Regions from separate parts of the Streptococcus dentiloxodontae genome, predicted to be linked through region 3. Evidence: predicted binding sites of a transcription regulator. Region 3 holds the regulator's gene; each other region holds the start of a gene.
What was found. The regulator HrcA, encoded in region 3, represses chaperone genes, less so after heat shock. The targets are predictions, from matches to a motif close to TTAGCACTCNNNNNNNNNGAGTGCTAA.
Positions count from the first base shown of each region.

Region 1: groES (co-chaperone GroES) is a predicted target of HrcA. The motif match lies at 1,015-1,041, and genes of this name have one in related genera.
Region 2: ACVRZ8_RS10420 (ATP-dependent Clp protease ATP-binding subunit) is a predicted target of HrcA. The motif match lies at 5,262-5,288, and genes of this name have one in related genera.

Region 1 covers NZ_JBRUHR010000015.1:37,518-44,231, forward strand. The annotation lists gene ACVRZ8_RS07880 (PTS system mannose/fructose/sorbose family transporter subunit IID) at 1-620, shown strand, start outside; gene ACVRZ8_RS07885 (DUF202 domain-containing protein) at 641-931, shown strand; gene groES (co-chaperone GroES) at 1,101-1,385, shown strand; gene groL (chaperonin GroEL) at 1,542-3,167, shown strand; gene ACVRZ8_RS07900 (ECF transporter S component) at 3,235-3,702, opposite strand; gene ACVRZ8_RS07905 (bifunctional hydroxymethylpyrimidine kinase/phosphomethylpyrimidine kinase) at 3,692-4,456, opposite strand; gene truA (tRNA pseudouridine(38-40) synthase TruA) at 4,446-5,195, opposite strand; gene ACVRZ8_RS07915 (DUF975 family protein) at 5,508-6,209, opposite strand; gene ACVRZ8_RS07920 (RluA family pseudouridine synthase) at 6,301-6,714, opposite strand, start outside.
Region 2 covers NZ_JBRUHR010000029.1:6,301-13,014, forward strand. The annotation lists gene ACVRZ8_RS10405 (Gfo/Idh/MocA family protein) at 1-740, shown strand, start outside; gene ACVRZ8_RS10410 (DUF1827 family protein) at 1,678-1,980, opposite strand; gene ACVRZ8_RS10415 (NUDIX hydrolase) at 2,010-2,462, opposite strand; gene ACVRZ8_RS10420 (ATP-dependent Clp protease ATP-binding subunit) at 2,826-5,093, opposite strand; gene argF (ornithine carbamoyltransferase) at 5,361-6,341, shown strand; gene ACVRZ8_RS10430 (DUF1797 family protein) at 6,420-6,650, shown strand.
Region 3 covers NZ_JBRUHR010000016.1:39,015-45,728, reverse strand. The annotation lists gene dnaK (molecular chaperone DnaK) at 1-1,417, opposite strand, end outside; gene grpE (nucleotide exchange factor GrpE) at 1,877-2,404, opposite strand; gene hrcA (heat-inducible transcriptional repressor HrcA) at 2,431-3,465, opposite strand; gene ACVRZ8_RS08205 (glycoside hydrolase family 73 protein) at 3,601-4,185, opposite strand; gene ACVRZ8_RS08200 (M15 family metallopeptidase) at 4,182-4,988, opposite strand; gene ACVRZ8_RS08195 (histidine phosphatase family protein) at 4,978-5,676, opposite strand; gene ACVRZ8_RS08190 (PFL family protein) at 5,784-6,714, opposite strand, start outside.

The DNA.
Region 1 (6,714 bases), on a different contig from region 3:
GTTCTGTAATCGTAGGGGTCACAGCTGGTTTGGAAGAAGCTAGGGCTAATGGCTCTGGAGAAGTTGATGATGAAACCATCAATGGCCTTCGTGCAGGTTTGATGGGACCGGTTGCCGGTATTGGTGACTCAATGGTCGTTGGGACTCTCATACCTGTTATCCTTGGGATAGCTCTTGGTCTGTCTAAAGGCGGTTCTCCAATTGGTGCAGTATTTTACATTGTTGTTTGGAACCTCTTGGCTTACTTTGGTATGCGTTTTGCTTACTTTAAAGGTTATGAACTTGGTGACAAGGCGGTTGAGTTTCTTGTGGGAGCTCAAGGACAAGCTATCCGCAAGGCCGTTTCAATTATTGGTGGAATGGTTGTCGGTGGTGTAGCTGCAACTTGGGTTTCAGTTAAGACCTCTTTCCAGCTTGGCAGCGCTAAACATCCTTATTTGGTCCTTCAAGATCAACTGGATAATGTCTATCCGGGCTTATTGACAGCAGCATTCATTGTCTTTTGCTGGTGGCTAATGGCCAAGAAAAATATCTCTCCTATTAAGGTCATGCTGCTTTTGGTGGTTATTGCCTTAGTTGGTGTACTTTGTGGATTCTTTGATCCAGGTCTTTCTTACTAATCGTGATAATGGAGAATGCGATGACAAAACAAGAATTGATTCAAGGCTATGAAAGCGAGATTCAGTATCAAAAACATATGATTGATAATCTAGGAAGATGGTCCTTTCTTCTCTTTCTTCTTGCAAGTGTCGGTGTGGTTATGATTTATCTTTTTCATCAGACCGTTTTACTTGGATTCATCATTGGAATCGTTCTTACTGTTCTGGGAATACTTGGTATGCTCTTATTTGGCTATGGTATTTACAAAGGGAAACGCAATGTCAATCGCGTGATTGATGATTTTGAAACAAAGTTACAATCCTTTCATTAATTGTTGCCTCTGAAATTTTCAAAGATTTCAGAGGTTTTTTCTTGACTATTTCTGACCAAGTGATAAAATAAGGAATGTAAAAGTTAGCACTCATACATACAGAGTGCTAAAAAGGAAAAAGAAGGTTTTCAGCTCAGCTTTTTCTAAAAAATAAAACGGAGGCAAAAACATGTTAAAACCATTAGGTGATCGCGTGGTCGTAAAGATTGCGGAAGAAAAGGAACAAACTGTTGGCGGACTTGTCCTAGCGGGAAGCAGTAAAGAACAAACACAGGAAGCAACAGTTGTGGCAGTTGGTCAGGGCATTCGCACATTGACGGGTGATTTGGTAGCTCCTAGTGTTGATGAGGGTGACAGGGTTCTTGTAGAAAATGGTGCAGGAATTGAAGTCAAGGATGGAGATGAGACTGTTACTCTTGTACGTGAAGCAGACATCTTGGCTGTCTTGGCATAAGGATGAGTCTATACAAGCTCGAAAATAAATAACATTTTAAGTATGAAAGGATTTGAATCCGTCCCTGTCGTCAGAAAGAAATTGTCCTGAAAATGCTAGCTAGTGCTTGAGGTCATATTTTTCTGTCTGATTAGGGACGGACTTGGTATCATAATTATGGCAAAAGAAATTAAATTTTCATCAGATGCGCGTGCAGCTATGGTGCGCGGTGTGGATACATTGGCTGACACCGTTAAGGTGACACTTGGCCCTAAAGGCCGCAATGTGGTTTTGGAAAAATCGTTTGGTTCACCGCTTATTACCAATGATGGTGTTACCATTGCTAAAGAAATTGAATTAGAAGATCATTTTGAAAATATGGGTGCCAAACTCGTGTCCGAAGTGGCTTCTAAAACCAATGACATTGCTGGTGACGGAACAACAACAGCAACTGTCTTGACACAGGCTATTGTCCGTGAAGGTTTGAAAAACGTCACAGCAGGTGCTAATCCAATCGGTATTCGCCGCGGGATTGAGACAGCTGTTGCCACTGCGGTAGAAGAATTGAAAGTGATTGCCCAGCCTGTTTCCGGTAAAGAAGCTATCGCACAGGTTGCGGCTGTATCATCACGTTCTGAAAAAGTTGGTGAATACATCTCAGAAGCCATGGAAAAAGTTGGCAATGACGGTGTCATCACGATTGAAGAATCACGCGGTATGGAAACTGAACTTGATGTGGTTGAAGGTATGCAGTTTGACCGTGGCTACCTGTCACAATACATGGTGACTGACAACGAAAAAATGGTAGCTGATCTTGATAATCCTTACATCTTGATTACAGATAAGAAAATCTCTAACATTCAAGATGTGCTGCCACTCTTAGAAGAAGTCCTCAAAACCAGCCGTCCGCTATTGATTATCGCAGACGATGTGGATGGCGAAGCTCTTCCGACTCTTGTCCTCAATAAGATCCGCGGTACGTTCAATGTTGTTGCCGTTAAAGCACCTGGCTTTGGTGACCGCCGCAAAGCTATGCTTGAAGACATTGCTATCTTGACAGGCGGAACGGTTATCACAGAAGATCTTGGCCTTGAGCTCAAAGATGCGACAATTGCTGCGCTTGGTCAGGCCGCTAAAGTGACGATTGATAAAGATAATACTGTCATTGTCGAAGGTGCTGGCGCTGCTGATGCCATTGCCAATCGTGTGGCTTTGATCAAATCACAAATTGAAACGACAACATCAGAATTTGACCGCGAAAAATTGCAAGAACGCTTGGCTAAGTTAGCAGGCGGCGTAGCAGTTATCAAAGTCGGTGCTGCAACTGAAACCGAACTCAAAGAAATGAAGCTACGCATTGAAGATGCGCTCAACGCCACACGCGCAGCTGTTGAAGAAGGTATTGTTGCAGGTGGTGGTACTGCCCTTGTCAATGTTATCGGCAAAGTCGCTGCTCTTGACCTTGATGGTGATGAAGCTACTGGACGTAACATTGTCCAACGTGCTTTGGAAGAACCTGTCCGTCAAATTGCTAAAAATGCAGGTTATGAAGGTTCTGTTGTCATTGACCGCTTGAAAAATAGCGAAGTCGGAACAGGTTTCAATGCTGCTAACGGCGAATGGGCTGATATGGTGGAAGCTGGAATCATTGATCCTGTTAAGGTGACACGCTCTGCTCTGCAAAATGCAGCCTCTGTTGCCAGCCTTATTTTGACAACTGAAGCTGTCGTTGCTAACAAACCAGAAGCAGAAGCGCCTGCAGCACCAGCCATGGATCCTTCAATGATGGGTGGCATGATGTAAGTGAAAAGGTAAATCAAACTTAAAAAACAGTCATCAAGCGAATACTTGATGACTGTTTTTATAAATATTAATGCTTTCCCAATTTTTCAAAGGTTAAAAATAAAATATAGCCAATAACCATACCGGAGAAATTTTGCAGGGCATTTCCCAGAACACTAGCCCAAGCGGCGCCCCAGCCATATCCTAAAAGCAGGGCTGCAGCAAAGTACCAGCCAATCATAGCCAAACTGGCAAGTCCCAATCCTAATAAGCGTTTCTTCCCAGTCCAGCCAGCAAAGAAGCCCTGCATTCCATGAGCCAGCAGACTATGTAGCATGTACTGCGGGTAACCTAGCAGCAGATCAATCAGAAAGCCGGACAAACCGCCGACCACAGCGCCAGCCTTTGCCCCTAAATAAAAGGCTGCAAAATAAATGCCGACATCCAAAAGGGTCAAAAATCCTGTTGGCGTTGGTATATGTATGTAAGCCAATACGACACTTAGCGCCGTCAAAATTGCCGTTAGTGTTAGTTCTTTAGTTTTTTCAGTTCTCATAGTTTTGATCTACTCCATAGTGATCGGAATGCAAAATCGCTTGATAAACAAAGTCTTTGGAAATTTCAACAGCCTCAAGAGCAGATTTACCTAAAACGATTTGACTGGCAATGCTGGAAGCAAAGGTACAGCCAGCTCCTATATTGTTATTGGTTAGTACAGGGTATTCAAGCACATGCAGTTTTTTACCATCATAAAAGACATCTATAGCTTTTTCCTGACTAAAGCGATTGCCCCCTTTAATGACCACATTTTGGGCACCTAGCTGGTGTAGTTTTTGAGCGGCCGCCTTCATGTCGTCTAAGGTTTTGATTGTTTTTTGGGACAATAGCTCAGCTTCTACTAGATTTGGTGTGATGATACTTGTGTAGGGGAAAAATTTCAGAAGCTCTGTCCTGAGTGCAGAAACTTCAACGTCATGACTTTCCTTACAGACAAGCACAGGATCAAGGATTAAAGGAATAGAGGCGTGCGCTTTAACAAAGTCTAAAGTCAGCTCTGCTATTTCTACATTAGGCAAAAGCCCCAGCTTAATCCCTGAGAAATCAATATCTTTCAAGCTATTTAACTGGTGCTGAAAAACAGTCTTGTCTGTGGCAAATACTTCAAAGCCTGTATCTGTCACTGCTGTCAGGCAAGTCACAGCAACAAAACCATGCAGGTGATTGGTGCTGTAAGTTGCAAGATCTGCATGCAGACCGCCGCCGCTGAAGATATCATTGCCTGAAATAGCCAAAATGTATTTAGTCGTCATAACTAATCTCCTTCAAATAAAGTCCTCTCCCCGCAGCTGTTGGGCCTGCAAGGCTGCGATTTTTCGATTCTAAAACAGTTTTAATCTGGCTGACCGGCATGCGTCCGTTACCGATTTTCAGAAGTGTGCCGACCATATTTCTGACTTGCTTGTAAAGAAAGCCATTGCCTGTGAAGGTAAAGACCAAAAAGCCAGTCTTGTTATCCTTCTCAACCCTTGCTTGGCTAATGGTGCGAACCTTATTTTGAACAGCGCTGCCAGAGGCCGTAAAACCGGTGAAATCATGAGTGCCTACCAGATCTTTGATTGCTTCCTGCATACGGCTTAAATCCAGTGGATAAGGGTAGGAAGTAGCATAATTACGCATCATAGGATTCTTGGGGCGGCCGCTGTCCACTAAAAACTCATAGGTCTTACTGTGTTTGTTATAACGCGCATGAAAATTATCACTAACCCTTTCAACGCTGATAACATCAATATCCTCAGGTGCTTGTGTATCCAGCCCAAAGCGCAGCTTTTCAGCATCCCGCTCTTCTGGCAAATCAAAATGAATAACCTGACCATAAGCATGAACTCCAGAATCTGTACGGCCTGCTCCTTGCAGCTTAACGGGTTTGCCACTATTAAGTTTTTGTAGAGTTTTTTCTAATTCTTCCTGAACGGATCGCTCTTTAGTTTGCCGCTGAAAACCAGCAAATAAAGTCCCGTCGTAAGAAATTGTTGCTTTATATCGTACCATGTGTTTATTCTATCATTTATATCTTATCAGGACTAGGCTTAGGAAGAATAGCTGTCTGGGGACAGATTTTGTTAAAAGCTTCCTTATCCATTTTTGCTTCCCCATTAAGCTGGTAAATTCATGATATCTTATTTAGGCATTCGTGATGAGGACTTGTTCTCAGTGCTGTTTCACATTAACCATCAACCACGCAAATGTTTAGGTTACAGAAACACCCTTTGAGGTACTTTTGAATGAGTTTTAAAAAGTTGCACTTATTCTTGCAATTTATCATTTAAAAAAGGCAGGATTGCTATCCTAGCCTTCGTGTTATTAATCTAATAGAGCAGATGGATTTTGTGAGACAAGTGCACGGTAAAATTCTGATCGAGTTGTTTGCACATAAGGGGCAAGCCACAAATAGCCGATTCCAGCTGTGAACAGGCATAAAATACTCCAGCCAAGGAAACTCAAATCCAAGACGAAGAGATCAAATTTATGGCCATCCATTAAACGACGTGATTTTGTAATAGCCTCAGTTGCACTGATGTCTTTTCCTTGACGCTTTAAATCATCTACGATGTAAAAAGACATAGCGTACGAATATGATTTGATGATACCTGGAATAACAAAGAGAAGTGTCCACAGGGAGGTAAATACCCATTTTAATAGCCAAGTTAATAAGAAGGAGCCAACCCTTTGTTCACGAAAACCAGCAAAAGCGGCTGAGAAAGAATCACTGTCTCTTCGGTTGTCAACCAGATGAAGAAAGCCAAGTGAGATACTAGCTGCTAAGATTGAGACAACAAATTGTAGGGCGCGTGTACTTAAAGAAATATGATATGTTCCAGATATTACAGACCTATCTGTGCCAGTTTCTGTCAGGATTTGATAGGTTCCGCTTACCACATCTTTGGAGATACTAAAACCAAAGATAATGTTAATAACAAGCAGAATAGCTGAAATTCCAACAGCCCAGCCCCAGTTACCAGCTAATTTTTGCTTGGCACGAGTTTTTAATTCAGCGCGAGTCATAAAAAACCTCCTAAATGAGTTATAGATTAGTCTATAAAGACTGAATAATTATATAAAAATTTTTATGTTGGGTCAAATGGATTCAAGAAAATCACTTTAACTTATGAAGTTCTTGTTCAAAGGTAGAGGAGGGAGCGTTCACTTTTATTTTTTCCAAAGTCAGCGGATGAATGAGGCTGAGCTGGTGAGCGTGGAGCATAAGTCTTGATGCTGGGATATTGCTATAAAGAGGGTCGCCCATGATAGCATGATTATGATGAGCTAAATGGACACGGATTTGGTGGGTTCTGCCAGTAGCCAGCCGACAGTTTACTAGGCTAAATTGCTCAAAGGTTTTGAGTCTGGTAACTCTTGTAAGAGCTGTCAGTCCTTTTTTGAGGTCAACAAGGCGCTTTCTGCGATCATGTCGATCACGGCCAATTCTATCATTGTAGGTTACTTCTTTTGACTTTATATCTCCTTGGATTACAGCCCAATATTGGCGAGAAATTTTTTTATTCTCCAG
Region 2 (6,714 bases), on a different contig from region 3:
ACTATGCTAAGCAGGCACTTTTGGCTGGAAAGCATGTCATCTGTGAAAAGCCTTTTACCATGACAGCAGGGGAGCTGGAGGAACTGGCTGCGCTGGCAAATGAACGCCGGCTCTTTCTGCTGGAAGCCATCACCAATCAGTACCTGCCTAATTTTGCAGCCATTAAATCCCAGCTGCCTAAATTAGGTGATTTGAAGGTGGTCAGCTGCAATTATTCCCAATATTCATCGCGCTATGATGCCTTTAAACGCGGGGAAATCGCGCCAGCTTTTGACTCGGAAAAGGGAGGCGGAGCCTTGCGGGATCTTAATATCTACAATATCCATCTCTTAGTTGGGCTTTTTGGCGCTCCTCAGTCCGTCCAGTATTTGGCAAATGTGGAGCGTAAGGTTGATACATCAGGAATATTGGTTATGGATTACGGGACTTTCAAGGCAGTTGCCATTGGTGCCAAGGACTGCAGTGCAGAGATTCGAACAGCCATTCAGGGAGATAAAGGCTCCCTTGCTGTTCTGGGACCGACCAACAGCCTGCCGCAGCTCAGTCTGACATTTAACGGTCAGGAGCCGACAGTCCTGAATCAAAACCCGCCTCGCCATCGCATGTACGAAGAATTTGCAGCCTTTGAGGAGATCATTTCCGCTAGGGATTATGCGCGTGCCGACAAGGCTTTAAACCATAGCAGAGCAGTCATGGCAGTCTTGGATAAGGCCGTATTGTCTATGGTGGGTGAGAACTAGCTGTTTTGGTTACAAATTAAAAAGAAAGTAGGACAGAAATCAGTGGTTTCGTAGAAATTGATTTCTCAGCAAGCCCTAATTTTTACTTGCTGACCTGAAACAGTCCGCTGGACTATTTTTTGACACTTGCTTCGCAAGTTTTATTTCCCGATTAAAAAGGTCTCCCAGACCTTTTAAACCCACCTCCGCACAAGTTGATTAGGAATTGACATGAACTAGGGTTCATGGGATTAGATAAGCTCCAATAGTTCTCCAACTGTTGGAGCTATCACTTGCGTAATTGAACACGAGCTACGAGCTGTGTCAAAAAGATAGTTTTTCCTAGAGTCTTGTGACTCTTCGTCAAAACTCCTATTTTGCCTTTGTTCGTAAACGCTCTTTGCGACACTTCGTTTGGTTAGTCGATCTTACTAACCAAACGAAGTTAGCGGGAGAGGTAGGCGATTCACTATGGTGGTTGGCGTTTGTTATCAAGTGCAGAGCACTTAGATAACAATCCTCTGCCGTATCTTAATAATTGAACACGGCTACAACACTGTGCAAAAAGATAAAGCCTGCCTAGCTGCTGTTGCACCTTCGTTAGCTTTCCTATTTTGCGGTGTGTTGCTTTACGCCTTTGTATCTTGTCAATTGAACACGAGCTACGATCTGTGTCAAAAAGATGATTTCGCCTAGAGCCGCTTAACGACTCCTTGTGAAATCCCTATTTTGACTTTATCCGCGAACGCTCTTGGTATCTTGTTTAGCAAGGGATAAGGACGTTCAATCAGCAGTGGTTGATGGTGGGTGCTAAAGCACCTAATAAACTGTGCAGGGGAAAGACTAAGTTGGCTTAGCCAACTTAGTCTTTCTCCCCACCACTGCATTTTATAATGATGACTATATAAACAAACGAAGCTGAGCACTTTTGTCTCAGCTTCGTTTGTTTATAAATGATTTAGTCTTTTATTGGAAATGAAATTTCAATCAGATTTGCAGTGTGTAAGGTTTTAAGTTGATCAAGAAGAACAGTATTTCTGTCAATCTTACGCTTTAGGAAAAATTCACGGATAGCTTCTAACTCGTTGTCTTTGATTGCCCGATGTTTATTGGAAATCAAAAGCTCATAATGCTTTGGGGCTTGAGTAAAGACCACGGCAGTATTGCCTGCTGAATAGGTCTCAACAAGAATTGCATCTGTATGATCCAGTTGATTTTGCACTAATTCTTGATGATTGCGAGTTGTATTAATGAGTTTCATGAGTCTCTCCTTTACTTAAAAATTGGGGATTAATTGTGATGGTCGCTCAGCCATTGTTCAATGGCCCATTGGTGGCTGCCGCGTTTTAGCTTGGCTGCCGCCTCATGGACAGAAAACCAAGCCAGGTTATTAAAATCTTCAAGGGGTTTGTCAACGGACTGATAGCTAGTTGCTTCGTAAAGGTAAGCTGGGTTGTAGAAATAAGTATCGCGATGGCTGGAATAGAAGTATTCATCTGCCTGGCCGTAATAACGTCCAATCTGGGCAGTAAAGCCTAATTCTTCAACCAGTTCACGAGCCAAGGCAGTCATATGATCTTCACCGGCTTCAATCTCTCCGCCAGGCAAAAACCAAGAACCATTAGGCGCTTGAACTAGAATAATCTTAGTCTTATCAGCATTGGGAATAACAGCATAAACGCCGTAACGCGTTTTATAATTAGCTCCCGTTACCTTTTTACCAAATACTGGAATCGTAGACATGGCATAACTCCTTTGTTTCTTGGCTCTATTATACTAAAAAAGCGCAGTTTTTCCTACTTTATTTTTATAAATTAGTGCTAGGATTCGTTATTTTTTAATTTACGGTAAAATAGCAGAGCTATTGACAGCAGTATAAAGATGAGAATGAGACAAAAATCGGTAGAGATAGGGGAAGTCTTTGATTTATCAACATATGAGGATTGCTTGAGGCTGAAAATAAAACTTATGAAGCAAAATCAAAAAATATTAATTATAACAGGGAAGTTCTGGCTTAACTAAAGTTAACAGAGTTTCTCTTCATCTTTTCACTTGATATATCAAGACTTATAAAAAAGTTTAGGACTGTTTTTGTCCCAAACTTTTTTACTCTGTAATTTCTTCAGTGGTTTCTGAAATCTGTTCAGATTCTGCTTTGCGGGCCGATTTGATGATAATTTTACCATTTGATGTCATGATTGCCTTGAGTTCTTTTTCGGTTGGATTTTCAAGGTAAAAATCTGTAATGGCATCCTCAATATTTTCTTGAATAGTACGGCGGAGCGGGCGGGCACCCATTTTAGGATCATAGCCTAAATCGACCAATTTTTCTTTGACTTTATCGGTAACTGAGAGGTGAATGTCATTGTGAGACAGGCGGTTATTGACTTCATCTAGCATGATATTAACGATAGCTAGAAGATCTTTTTTATTAAGAGCTGAAAATTCAATAATGCCGTCGAAACGGTTCATAAATTCGGGACTAAAGAAGTCACCGAGCTGTCCAAGGACAGAATTAGTACGGTTTTCACGTGCAGCACCAAAACCAACAGAAGCTTCTGCATTGCCAGTACCTGCATTTGAAGTCATAATGATGATAGTATCTTTGAAGCTTACCGTCCGTCCTTGACCGTCTGTCAGGCGGCCATCATCAAGAACCTGCAGGAACATATGCATGACATCTGGATGCGCTTTTTCAACTTCATCTAAAAGAATGAGTGAATAAGGATTGCGGCGAACTTGTTCGGTTAATTGACCGGCTTCTTCGTAACCTACATACCCTGGAGGGGCACCGACCAATTTAGCAACAGCATGTTTTTCCATGTATTCAGACATGTCAAAGCGAATCATGCTATCTGCTGAGCCAAAAAGTTCAATAGCTAATTGCTTAGAGAGTTCGGTTTTACCGACACCAGTAGGCCCTACAAAGAGGAAGGAGCCAATTGGACGGTTGGGAGCACCGAGTCCTACACGGTTACGGCGAATGGCTTTAGCGATTTTATCCACTGCGGCATCTTGTCCGATGACATGGGTTTTAAGATCATCTGCCAAATTGATAAGCTGTGTTTGTTCTTTTTCTTTCAAATCACCTACAGGAATATTAGTCTTTCGTTCAACAATAGCTTCGATATGTTTTTCAGTAATGACTGGGATATCCTGTTCATTGATTTTTTGATTCTGCATTTCCTTATATTTGGCAATTTGATCGCGGAAGTAAGCAGCTTTCTCAAAATCTTCATCGCGTGTTGCCTGAGCTTTGAGATTTTCAGCTTCTACGAGACGCTTGTCAATATCTTTTGGATCCACAAAATTGAGGGTTAAATTCATCTTAGAACCGGCTTCATCCAGCAAATCAATAGCTTTATCAGGTAAGAACCGGTCTTGGATATAACGATTGGACAATTCAGCAGCAGCAATAATAGCTTCATCTGTGTATTTAACATGATGATAATCTTGATATTTAGTTTGAATACCACGCAGAATGGTGATGGTTTCTTCAACGCTTGGTTCTTCAACTTTAACAGGCTGCATGCGGCGCTCTAATGCTGCATCTTTTTCAATGATACGGTATTCATTGAGGGTAGTCGCTCCAACTAATTGCAATTCACCGCGAGCCAGCGCAGGTTTTAAGATATTGCCAGCATCCATATTTCCATCGCCAGCATTACCAGCCCCTACGATTTCATGAATTTCATCAATGAAAAGAATGACGTCTTGGCGTTGACGAATTTCCTCCATGAGTTTTTGCATGCGTTCTTCAAATTGACCGCGGATGCCTGTGCCCTGAACGAGACTGACCACGTCCAGACGAATGACTTGTTTGCTTTGCAACTTTTGCGGAACGCTGCCATCAACGATTTTTTGAGCTAAACCTTCAACAACAGCAGTTTTCCCCACACCGGGTTCACCGATTAGAACAGGATTGTTTTTGGTACGGCGGTTGAGAATTTCAATAACACGAATGATTTCCTCATCACGTCCAATGACGGGATCAATTTCGCCGCGTCGGGCAATATCTGTTACATTGATACCGAATTCTTCCAAGAGACCTTTAGGAGGCCGTTGTTGGGAGCGTGGATTATTTGGACGATTGCCGTTTCCAGCTCCGCCATTGTTTCCACGGTTGCCGCCAGCCTGTGTTTGAGGTGAGTTTGGCAAATCGCCGCTGGCAGAGCGGAAGTTGTTAAGGTCACTGAAAAAATCATCAAAGAAGTTAGAACCATTGGTCTGATTGAATTGATTGAGCGGATTTTCAGGATCAGATTTCATAATTTGATAGCAATTTTGGCAGAGGTCAATCTGCTTTTGCTGTCCGTTAACATTTGTATAAAGGTGAATACTGGATTCGTTAAGATTACAATTTTGACAAAGCATAAGCTTACCTATCCCGACTGGCTGAGAGTCGGTTTTTCCTTTCTGGTTAGGATAATGGCAGAGCTAACATGACTATTTGCCTTTTTTAAAGCAAAGGTCAAAATTAGTCAAACCTTATATTATCATTATAGCATTCTATAAACACAATGCAAGAGAAAAGCTTGTTTTTTAGCAGAGGGTCAATGGGAGTGCTAAGCTGAATTTTTCTTGACAAATTGAATAATTATGCTAAAATATATAAAAATTATACAAAAGAAAGTAGAAATAATGCCTAAAAACAATTCATTTTTAAAAGAAATAGACTTTACCAAACAGGAATTAATGGATTTAATTGATTTATCCCTTAAATTCAAAGAACTGAAAAAAAATAAAATTCCTCATCATTATTTACAGGGACTGAATATTGCTTTGATTTTTGAAAAAAGCTCGACACGTACCCGTTCAGCTTTCACCGTTGCCGGTCAGGATTTGGGGATGACCATGACCTATTTGGGTGCTGGAGAAATTCAGCTGGGGAAAAAGGAATCTGTCATTGATACCGCCAAAGTTTTAGGAAGTATGTTTGATGGTATTGAATACCGCGGCTTCAAGCAAGAAGACGTTGAGGCTTTGGCTGAATATTCGGGTGTACCTGTCTGGAACGGTCTAACAGACACCTGGCATCCCACTCAAATGATTGCGGACTTTATGACCCTTAAAGAACACTTTGGCTGCTTGGAAGGTTTGACCATTGCTTATATTGGTGATGGGCGCAACAATATGGCCAATTCGCTTTTGGTAACTTCGGCTATTTTGGGAGTCAATGTCAAAATTATTGCCCCAGCTTCTTTGCAGCCGCAAGCTGATATTGTAGCAATAGCAGAGCAGCATAATAATGGAGCCGAGCTGACTATCACTGATGATGTCAATGCTGTTCAAGGAGTGGATATGCTCTATACTGATGTTTGGGTATCCATGGGTGAGGACGTTGATTTCAAAGAACGTATTGATCTGCTTTTGCCTTATCAGATTAATGCGGAGCTTCTTGATAAAACAAAAAATCCCAATGTCATTGTCATGCATTGTCTGCCTGCCTTCCATGATTTGAATACAGAAATTGGCCGAGAAATCTATGACAAATACGGTTTAGCTGAACTTGAAATAACAGACCAGATTTTCCAAAAACACAGTGCAACCATTTTTCAAGAAGCCGAAAATCGGATGCACTCCATCAAGGCTATCATGTATCAAAGTTTGAAAAATCTATAAAAAGACCGTCTTTCCTTGTTTCTTTCCTTGAATTTATGTTAAAATGGTACTAACGACTAAACTAATAGGAGAAAATAAATGGAATCACATTTGGTGAGAATCATTAACCGTCTTGAATTGATGGCTACTGATGGTGGTAATTTAAAACGTAATTTTGAACGTGATGGTGAGGTTGTAGCAGAAGTTTCCTTCTCAAATGACCCTGAAAATGGGCCTGTCTTCACTTTGCGTGATGTTAAAGCGCGTGAGTCCTACTCATTTGACAGCATTGACCTCATCGCGATGGAAATCTACGATTTGCTGTACTAAATAGTAAAAAAGAGCAGTTGATTGATCTTGCTGCTCTTCTTTATTTTTATACAGTTTTTTGATA
Region 3 (6,714 bases):
ATTTGATAACGATGTGTTGCTCTTTTTGAGTTCCAAGATCTTTAGCCTTAACAGATACAATACCATTTTTATCGATATCAAATGTTACTTCGATTTGTGGCACACCACGAGGCGCAGCTGGGATATCTGTTAATTGGAAACGACCAAGCGTTTTATTATCCGCTGCCATTGGGCGTTCACCTTGAAGGACATGGATATCAACGGCCGGTTGATTGTCTGCGGCTGTTGAGAAGACTTGTGATTTAGATGTTGGGATAGTTGTGTTGCGGTCGATCAATTTAGTGAAGACGCCACCCATTGTTTCAATACCGAGTGACAATGGCGTTACGTCAAGAAGAACAACGTCTTTAACATCACCAGTGATGACGCCGCCTTGAATAGCTGCACCCATAGCAACCACTTCATCAGGGTTTACAGATTTATTTGGCTCTTTACCAGTCTCAGACTTAACAGCTTCAACAACTGCTGGAATACGAGTTGAACCACCGACAAGAATAACTTCATCAATTTCCGATAACGATAAACCAGCATCTGAAAGGGCTTGACGAACAGGAGTTTTTGTACGGTCAACAAGATCACGGGTCAAATCATCAAATTTAGCACGAGAGAGAGAAACTTCCAAGTGAAGCGGTCCAGCTTCTCCTGCGGTAATAAACGGCAAACTGATTTGTGTTTGGGTTACACCAGACAAGTCTTTTTTAGCTTTTTCAGCAGCATCTTTCAAACGTTGAAGAGCCATCTTGTCAGTTGAAAGGTCAATACCGTTTTCTTTTTTGAACTCTTCTACCAAGAAGTCAATGATTTTTTGGTCAAAATCATCACCGCCAAGTTTGTTGTCACCAGCAGTTGCAAGAACGTCGAAGACACCGTCACCAAGTTCAAGGATTGACACGTCGAAAGTACCACCACCAAGGTCAAATACCAAGATTTTTTCATCTTTGTCAGTTTTATCAAGACCATAGGCAAGCGCTGCAGCTGTTGGTTCGTTAACGATACGTTCGACTTCAAGACCAGCAATTTTACCTGCGTCTTTAGTTGCTTGACGTTGAGCATCGTTAAAGTAAGCAGGAACTGTAATAACTGCTTTTTCAACCTTTTCACCAAGATAATCTTCTGCGTAACCCTTCAAATATTGAAGAATCATAGCTGAGATTTCTTGCGGTGTGTATTCTTTACCATTAGCTGCAACTTTTTCAGAAGTTCCCATCTTAGATTTGATAGAAATGACAGTGTCAGGGTTTGTCACTGCTTGACGTTTAGCCGCATCCCCAACAATAATTTCACCATTTTTGAATGACACAACTGAAGGCGTTGTACGATTACCTTCTGGGTTTGCGATAATTTTGCTTTCAGTTCCTTCAAGAACTGCAACTGCTGAGTTTGTTGTACCTAAGTCAATACCGATAATTTTAGACATAATTAAGATACCAAGAACGTTGAAATAGTCCATTGGACTGTTTCAATCGGGAAATTACCGAAAGCAAAGCTCTCTTCATCTAGCGACTGAAATTAACGTTCAATTCCTTTCTGTTTCCTCTTTTGATATTTCTTGCTTTGATATTTTTCTTAAATGGTGTGGCACGCAAGCAACTGCCTTCAGCATTTCATTGCTAATTTTTGAACCTAAAGCTTCAAAATTTGCCTGTCAGATAGGAAAACCTTATCTGACTAACACCATGACGAAAAAGTATCGGTTGGGCTAAGTCTTACGACTTGCTTCTTTTTACATTTTATAGTTTTCTGTCATTTCGGACAGATTTGTTACGACATGAGCGATGAAAATCAATTATATTTTTATCGCGAGCTAGTAAGGCGTTTAGGCATGCCGCTATAGCAATTGCCGTTTTTTAATGAGGTCATTACCATCAAAAAATAGTTAGTTATAAACCACCACCATGGCTGGTCGCAAAATGCGTTCATGCAGTTTGTAGCCTTTCTGAAGGACTTGTGCAATCGAATCTGCAGGATGCTCATCATCAGCTGGTAAAGTCTGAACTGCCATGTGGAAGTTGTGATCAAAACTTTCAACTTCAACTTCTTCGACACCCTCTTCGTTAAGAGCTTGAATCAGACTAGCCTGAACCATTTCAAGACCTTTTTTAACATCGTCTGTCAAACCTTCAACTGCAAGTGCTCGTTCCAAATTATCCAGACTTGGCAAAATTTTCTTGGCTAAATCCTGAGAGCGATATTTCTGTAAATTCTGCCGTTCTTCATTAGCACGGCGCTGAACATTTTGCATTTCGGCATGGGCTCGCAGATATTTATTTTCAAAGTCCTCTGCCCGCTCATTCGCCAGATCTAATTCGGATTTTTCAGGGGCTATTTCTTCAACAGGCGTATCCTCTGCTTCCTCAACAGCCTCTTCCTCTTTTACGTCTTCATTTTTAATATCTTCCGACAAATTTTACACCTCTTTCTTATTTATGGCTAATTCACTTCGTAGTGATTGCTGCTTAAATAACGGTAGTAGTCAGTTAATTTGATAACCATAACTCGGCTGATGACATTGATCAAACTAACTACTCTGCGATAATCCATATCAATAGGGCCAATCAAACTCATCAGAGCTTGCCCTCGATAAGGAATGAGAAATTTATGACTGATAACAGTTAATTGACTAAGTGCTTGTTCCTCACTCTCTGCGACCTGAACCTTGACCATCTCGTCCTGAGAAATAGAAGCGCGAAGCACCTGTGCTACATCCTGTTCATTGTCAAAAAACTGATAAGTATCTGAACCTGCATAAGACAACGAAGCAATCTTGCCTTCAATGAAAATTAATTCTTTAAACAGCTGAGCAAAGATATAGTCAAACAAATTCAAAACATTATCTGTGGTTTTAAAATACCTCTGAACTACCTGAGGAACTTCTGTTCTCAGCTTGTAATGAATATCCAGCACCGACTTGCCAACAAAACGCTCATCAACAAGCTGCTTGAGTGTTTGCAAATCTCGCACCAAAAAATTCTTAGGGATAGCAAACTGAACAGTAACAGACTTGGATTCATCAAGAGTAAGAACCGCTAAAGCGTCATGACTAGAAAGACGAACGATATCAAATCCTGTCAGCCGCTGCTTGGTGGGTTCAACATCTTGAACAACAGCCGTATAACCTGTCATATTTGCCAAAAGATTAGCGGCAGCCGCTAAAATATCTTCCAACCTAAAAGCTTCAAAGTCAAAACCTTTAATGACTTGATAAACATCTTGCTCATCAACACTATCAAGGTTTAGAGAATGCCGGACAAAATACTGGAAACCAGCTCGGCTGGGCAGGCGGCCGCTTGAAGTATGAGCCTTTTTCAAATAGCCTAGCTTCTCAAGTTTTGCCATGTCATTACGAATGGTGGCTGAACTTGATTCAATGGTATCCTGCAAAGTTTTAGAACCTATAGGTTCATGCGTTTGGGTGAACATCTCAACGATTAGGTTCAGGATGTCACTTTGACGGTCTGTGATCATTTTGAAGCCACCTCTTTCCAATTAGCACTCTTTTATACCAAGTGCTAAGTTATGGTTCTATTATACTCTTAGAAAATATCTTGTCAAGAGAAAAACACAAAAAATTAGCACTCTTATTTTCCGAGTGCTAACGTTCTATCTATCGTAATCAACTAAATTGTAATTTTCAATAATATCAATCAGCTTCTGCCCATAGTTCGGTGCTGAGTTAAAACCAGCTTCCTGTAATTTTTCAGCAGCGATTTTATAACCACTTGTAGTCGCAAGTACCGTATAAGTATCCTGCCCCCACTCACCAGCAGCTAAGGCTTCTAAATAGCTGTACATTGAATCTTCCCAAGAATCATAAACCGCAAATTTTTCTTTAACAGTTTCCCATTTGTTATTGCGATAGATCTTGTCTATTAAACGAATATGTCCTTGACCAGCTTTAGCTTTCAAGCTATAAAGATTATGATACTTAGCCGCTAGTAAGCTCTTTCCATAATCAGTTTCAAAAATAGCCTGAGCAATAATAACAGATGCCCGTACTCCGTAAGCTTGCGATAATTCCTGAGCAGTTGGAGCAATTTCTTTAATGAAGGTCTCCTTATCATAAGCCACTTGAACAACTTGTGCATTATCCTTTGTGCGGACATTAATCATCAGCGGCAGAAGAACACCAAATACAAAAACGCCTAAAATGACCACAAAAACTCGAAATTTAAAGCGCCTTCTCACTTACCATTCTCCTTCAACAATGCAATATATTCTTCTAATGTCAGATTATGCTCCGATATATATTTGGCCGAATCAGCACCCACATATCGAAAATGCCAATCCTCATAATCAACTCCGGTAGACGACGATTTCCCCTCTGGAAAACGCAAAATAAAACCATAATCTGCTGCAATAGACTGTACTTGTTCCATCGTATCAGCATCAGCTTCATTCAGCGAATCCACTGTTGACATATCAATAGCCAGCCCCGTTTGATGTTCGCTGGCTCCCGGTGGCTGCGAATAAGTCTGAACAATTTCTTCTGCAGCCTCTTGATCAATGCTTTGGTTAGCCATTTCTTGCTGAACATAGCTATTATAAAGTTCTTCTTGATAGGCAACACTGCGATAACCCGAAATAAGATGGAAGTTACTGTCAATAGCTTGTGCTGCTGTCAAAAACTCCTGCACTGCCTCTGCAATACGCTCATCTACCTGAACCCCACCAATATCAGTAACCGTTGGATTCAATTCCTCTGTAACGTGATCACGATTGACCAAAAGCAATTCCCAATCATCTGTTGAAACATTAGGAAGAGAGGAATCTTTATCCGATGCGGTCTTGGTTGAACTAGAATTAGAAGTCGTTTTAGTTGCACTGGTTTTAGAATGTATTGTTGATTTACTGCTTCTGCCATTCAAATAAACAAAAACACCTACAAACAAAGCAGCCAAAGCAATGATAAACAAAAAACCGGTAACAAACTTTCTTCCATTTTCACTTTTTTTTGCTCTGCGACGTGCATGATGTCGATTAGTTGTCATTTTTCTTATCCATTTCTCTTCCAGCTTGACGATAGGTCATATCCCCAAGCGTTTCAATTGTAAATTGTCCATTTTTATAACTGGCCAAGGTGATTGAGCCATTATCCAGCGGCTTGCGTTCTATGTTGGGATTTACCAGCCATGCAAAAGTATTAATGGTCATCCCATGGCTGACCACAATAACATCACCGCCGCCTGTTTTTTCAACCTGCTCTGCTATTGCCTCAAAACCTTCTAAAATACGATTTTTCAAAACTTCCCAAGGCTCCGCCCAACCAGCTGTATCTACATCTAAGATACTTTGCGCCAGCTCTGGATAGGTTACTTCTGTATAATCTTTTCCTTGAAATGCTGCTGTCCTAGGCAAAACTCCTTGAAACAGCTCCCCATCATAACCACCGTCAAGACTGCCAAAGCACCACTCACGAAGACGCTTATCACGTGTATAAGGAATATGCTCTAAACCTGTCTCACGTAGAATAATCTCCATGGTCTGTAATGTTCGTCCAGAATCGCTTGAGTAAGCTGCCTTAAAGGGAATAGCTGCTTTTTTGAGACCCAAACCTAATTCACGAATACCTTTCTCACCTTCAGAAGTCAATGGTGTATCGCTCCACCCCTGCGCACGGCCGATTGTGTTAAACATTGTTTTTCCATGCCGTGCAATGAACAAGCGTGTTCCCCCCATAGTGTCACCCTCTTTATAGATTTATTGCTTAATTATAACATAAATTTGACCCAGCTTCTAGTTGCCTAACAATAGAAAAAACTCCCACTAAAGGAGTTTTACAGCAATTAATTTTTAAAACTGTGGACAGGGGCTGGTATTTGCCCGCCTCGTGCAATAAAGTCAGCCGATGAAGCTTCGCTGACTTTCATAACAGGCGCATAACCCAATAAACCGCCCAATTCAAGCATATCTCCAACTTTACCGTAAGGAATAATACGTACAGCTGTCGTTTTTTGATTAATAACGCCAATAGCCGCTTCGTCAGCAATCATGGCTGCAATTGTTGTATCCGGAGTATCCGCTGGAATGGCAATCATATCCAAACCAACCGAACAAATAGCTGTCATGGCTTCTAACTTCTCAAGATTGATGGCACCTGACTGCACCGCCGCAATCATTCCTTCATCTTCAGACACTGGAATAAAAGCACCCGACAAACCGCCAACTTGATTGCAGGCCATAATGCCGCCTTTTTTAACTTGGTCATTAAGTAAAGCCAGCGCAGCTGTTGTCCCGTGTGTACCAACAACTTCAAGCCCCATAGCCTCTAACACACGTGCCACTGAATCTCCTACCGCTGGTGTTGGGGCTAATGATAAGTCAACGATACCAAATTCAACACCCAGACGCTCACTAGCCATCTGACCGACTAACTGACCAACACGCGTAATCTTAAAGGCTGTCTTTTTGACAGTTTCAGCCAAGATATCAAAGCTTTTTCCAGCCACCTTTTCAACAGCACGCTGTACTACACCGGGACCCGAGACACCAACATTGATGACGACATCGGCTTCACCAACGCCATGAAAAGCTCCTGCCATAAAGGGATTATCTTCAACCGCATTAGCAAATACAACCAGTTTGCCAGGACCCAGCGGACTTGCTTCAGAAGTTTCTTTGATAATCCGTCCCATATCACGCACCGCAGTCATATTAATACCTGTTTTGGTCGAACCAATATTAACCGAAGAACAAACAAAATCCGTCTCCGCCAAC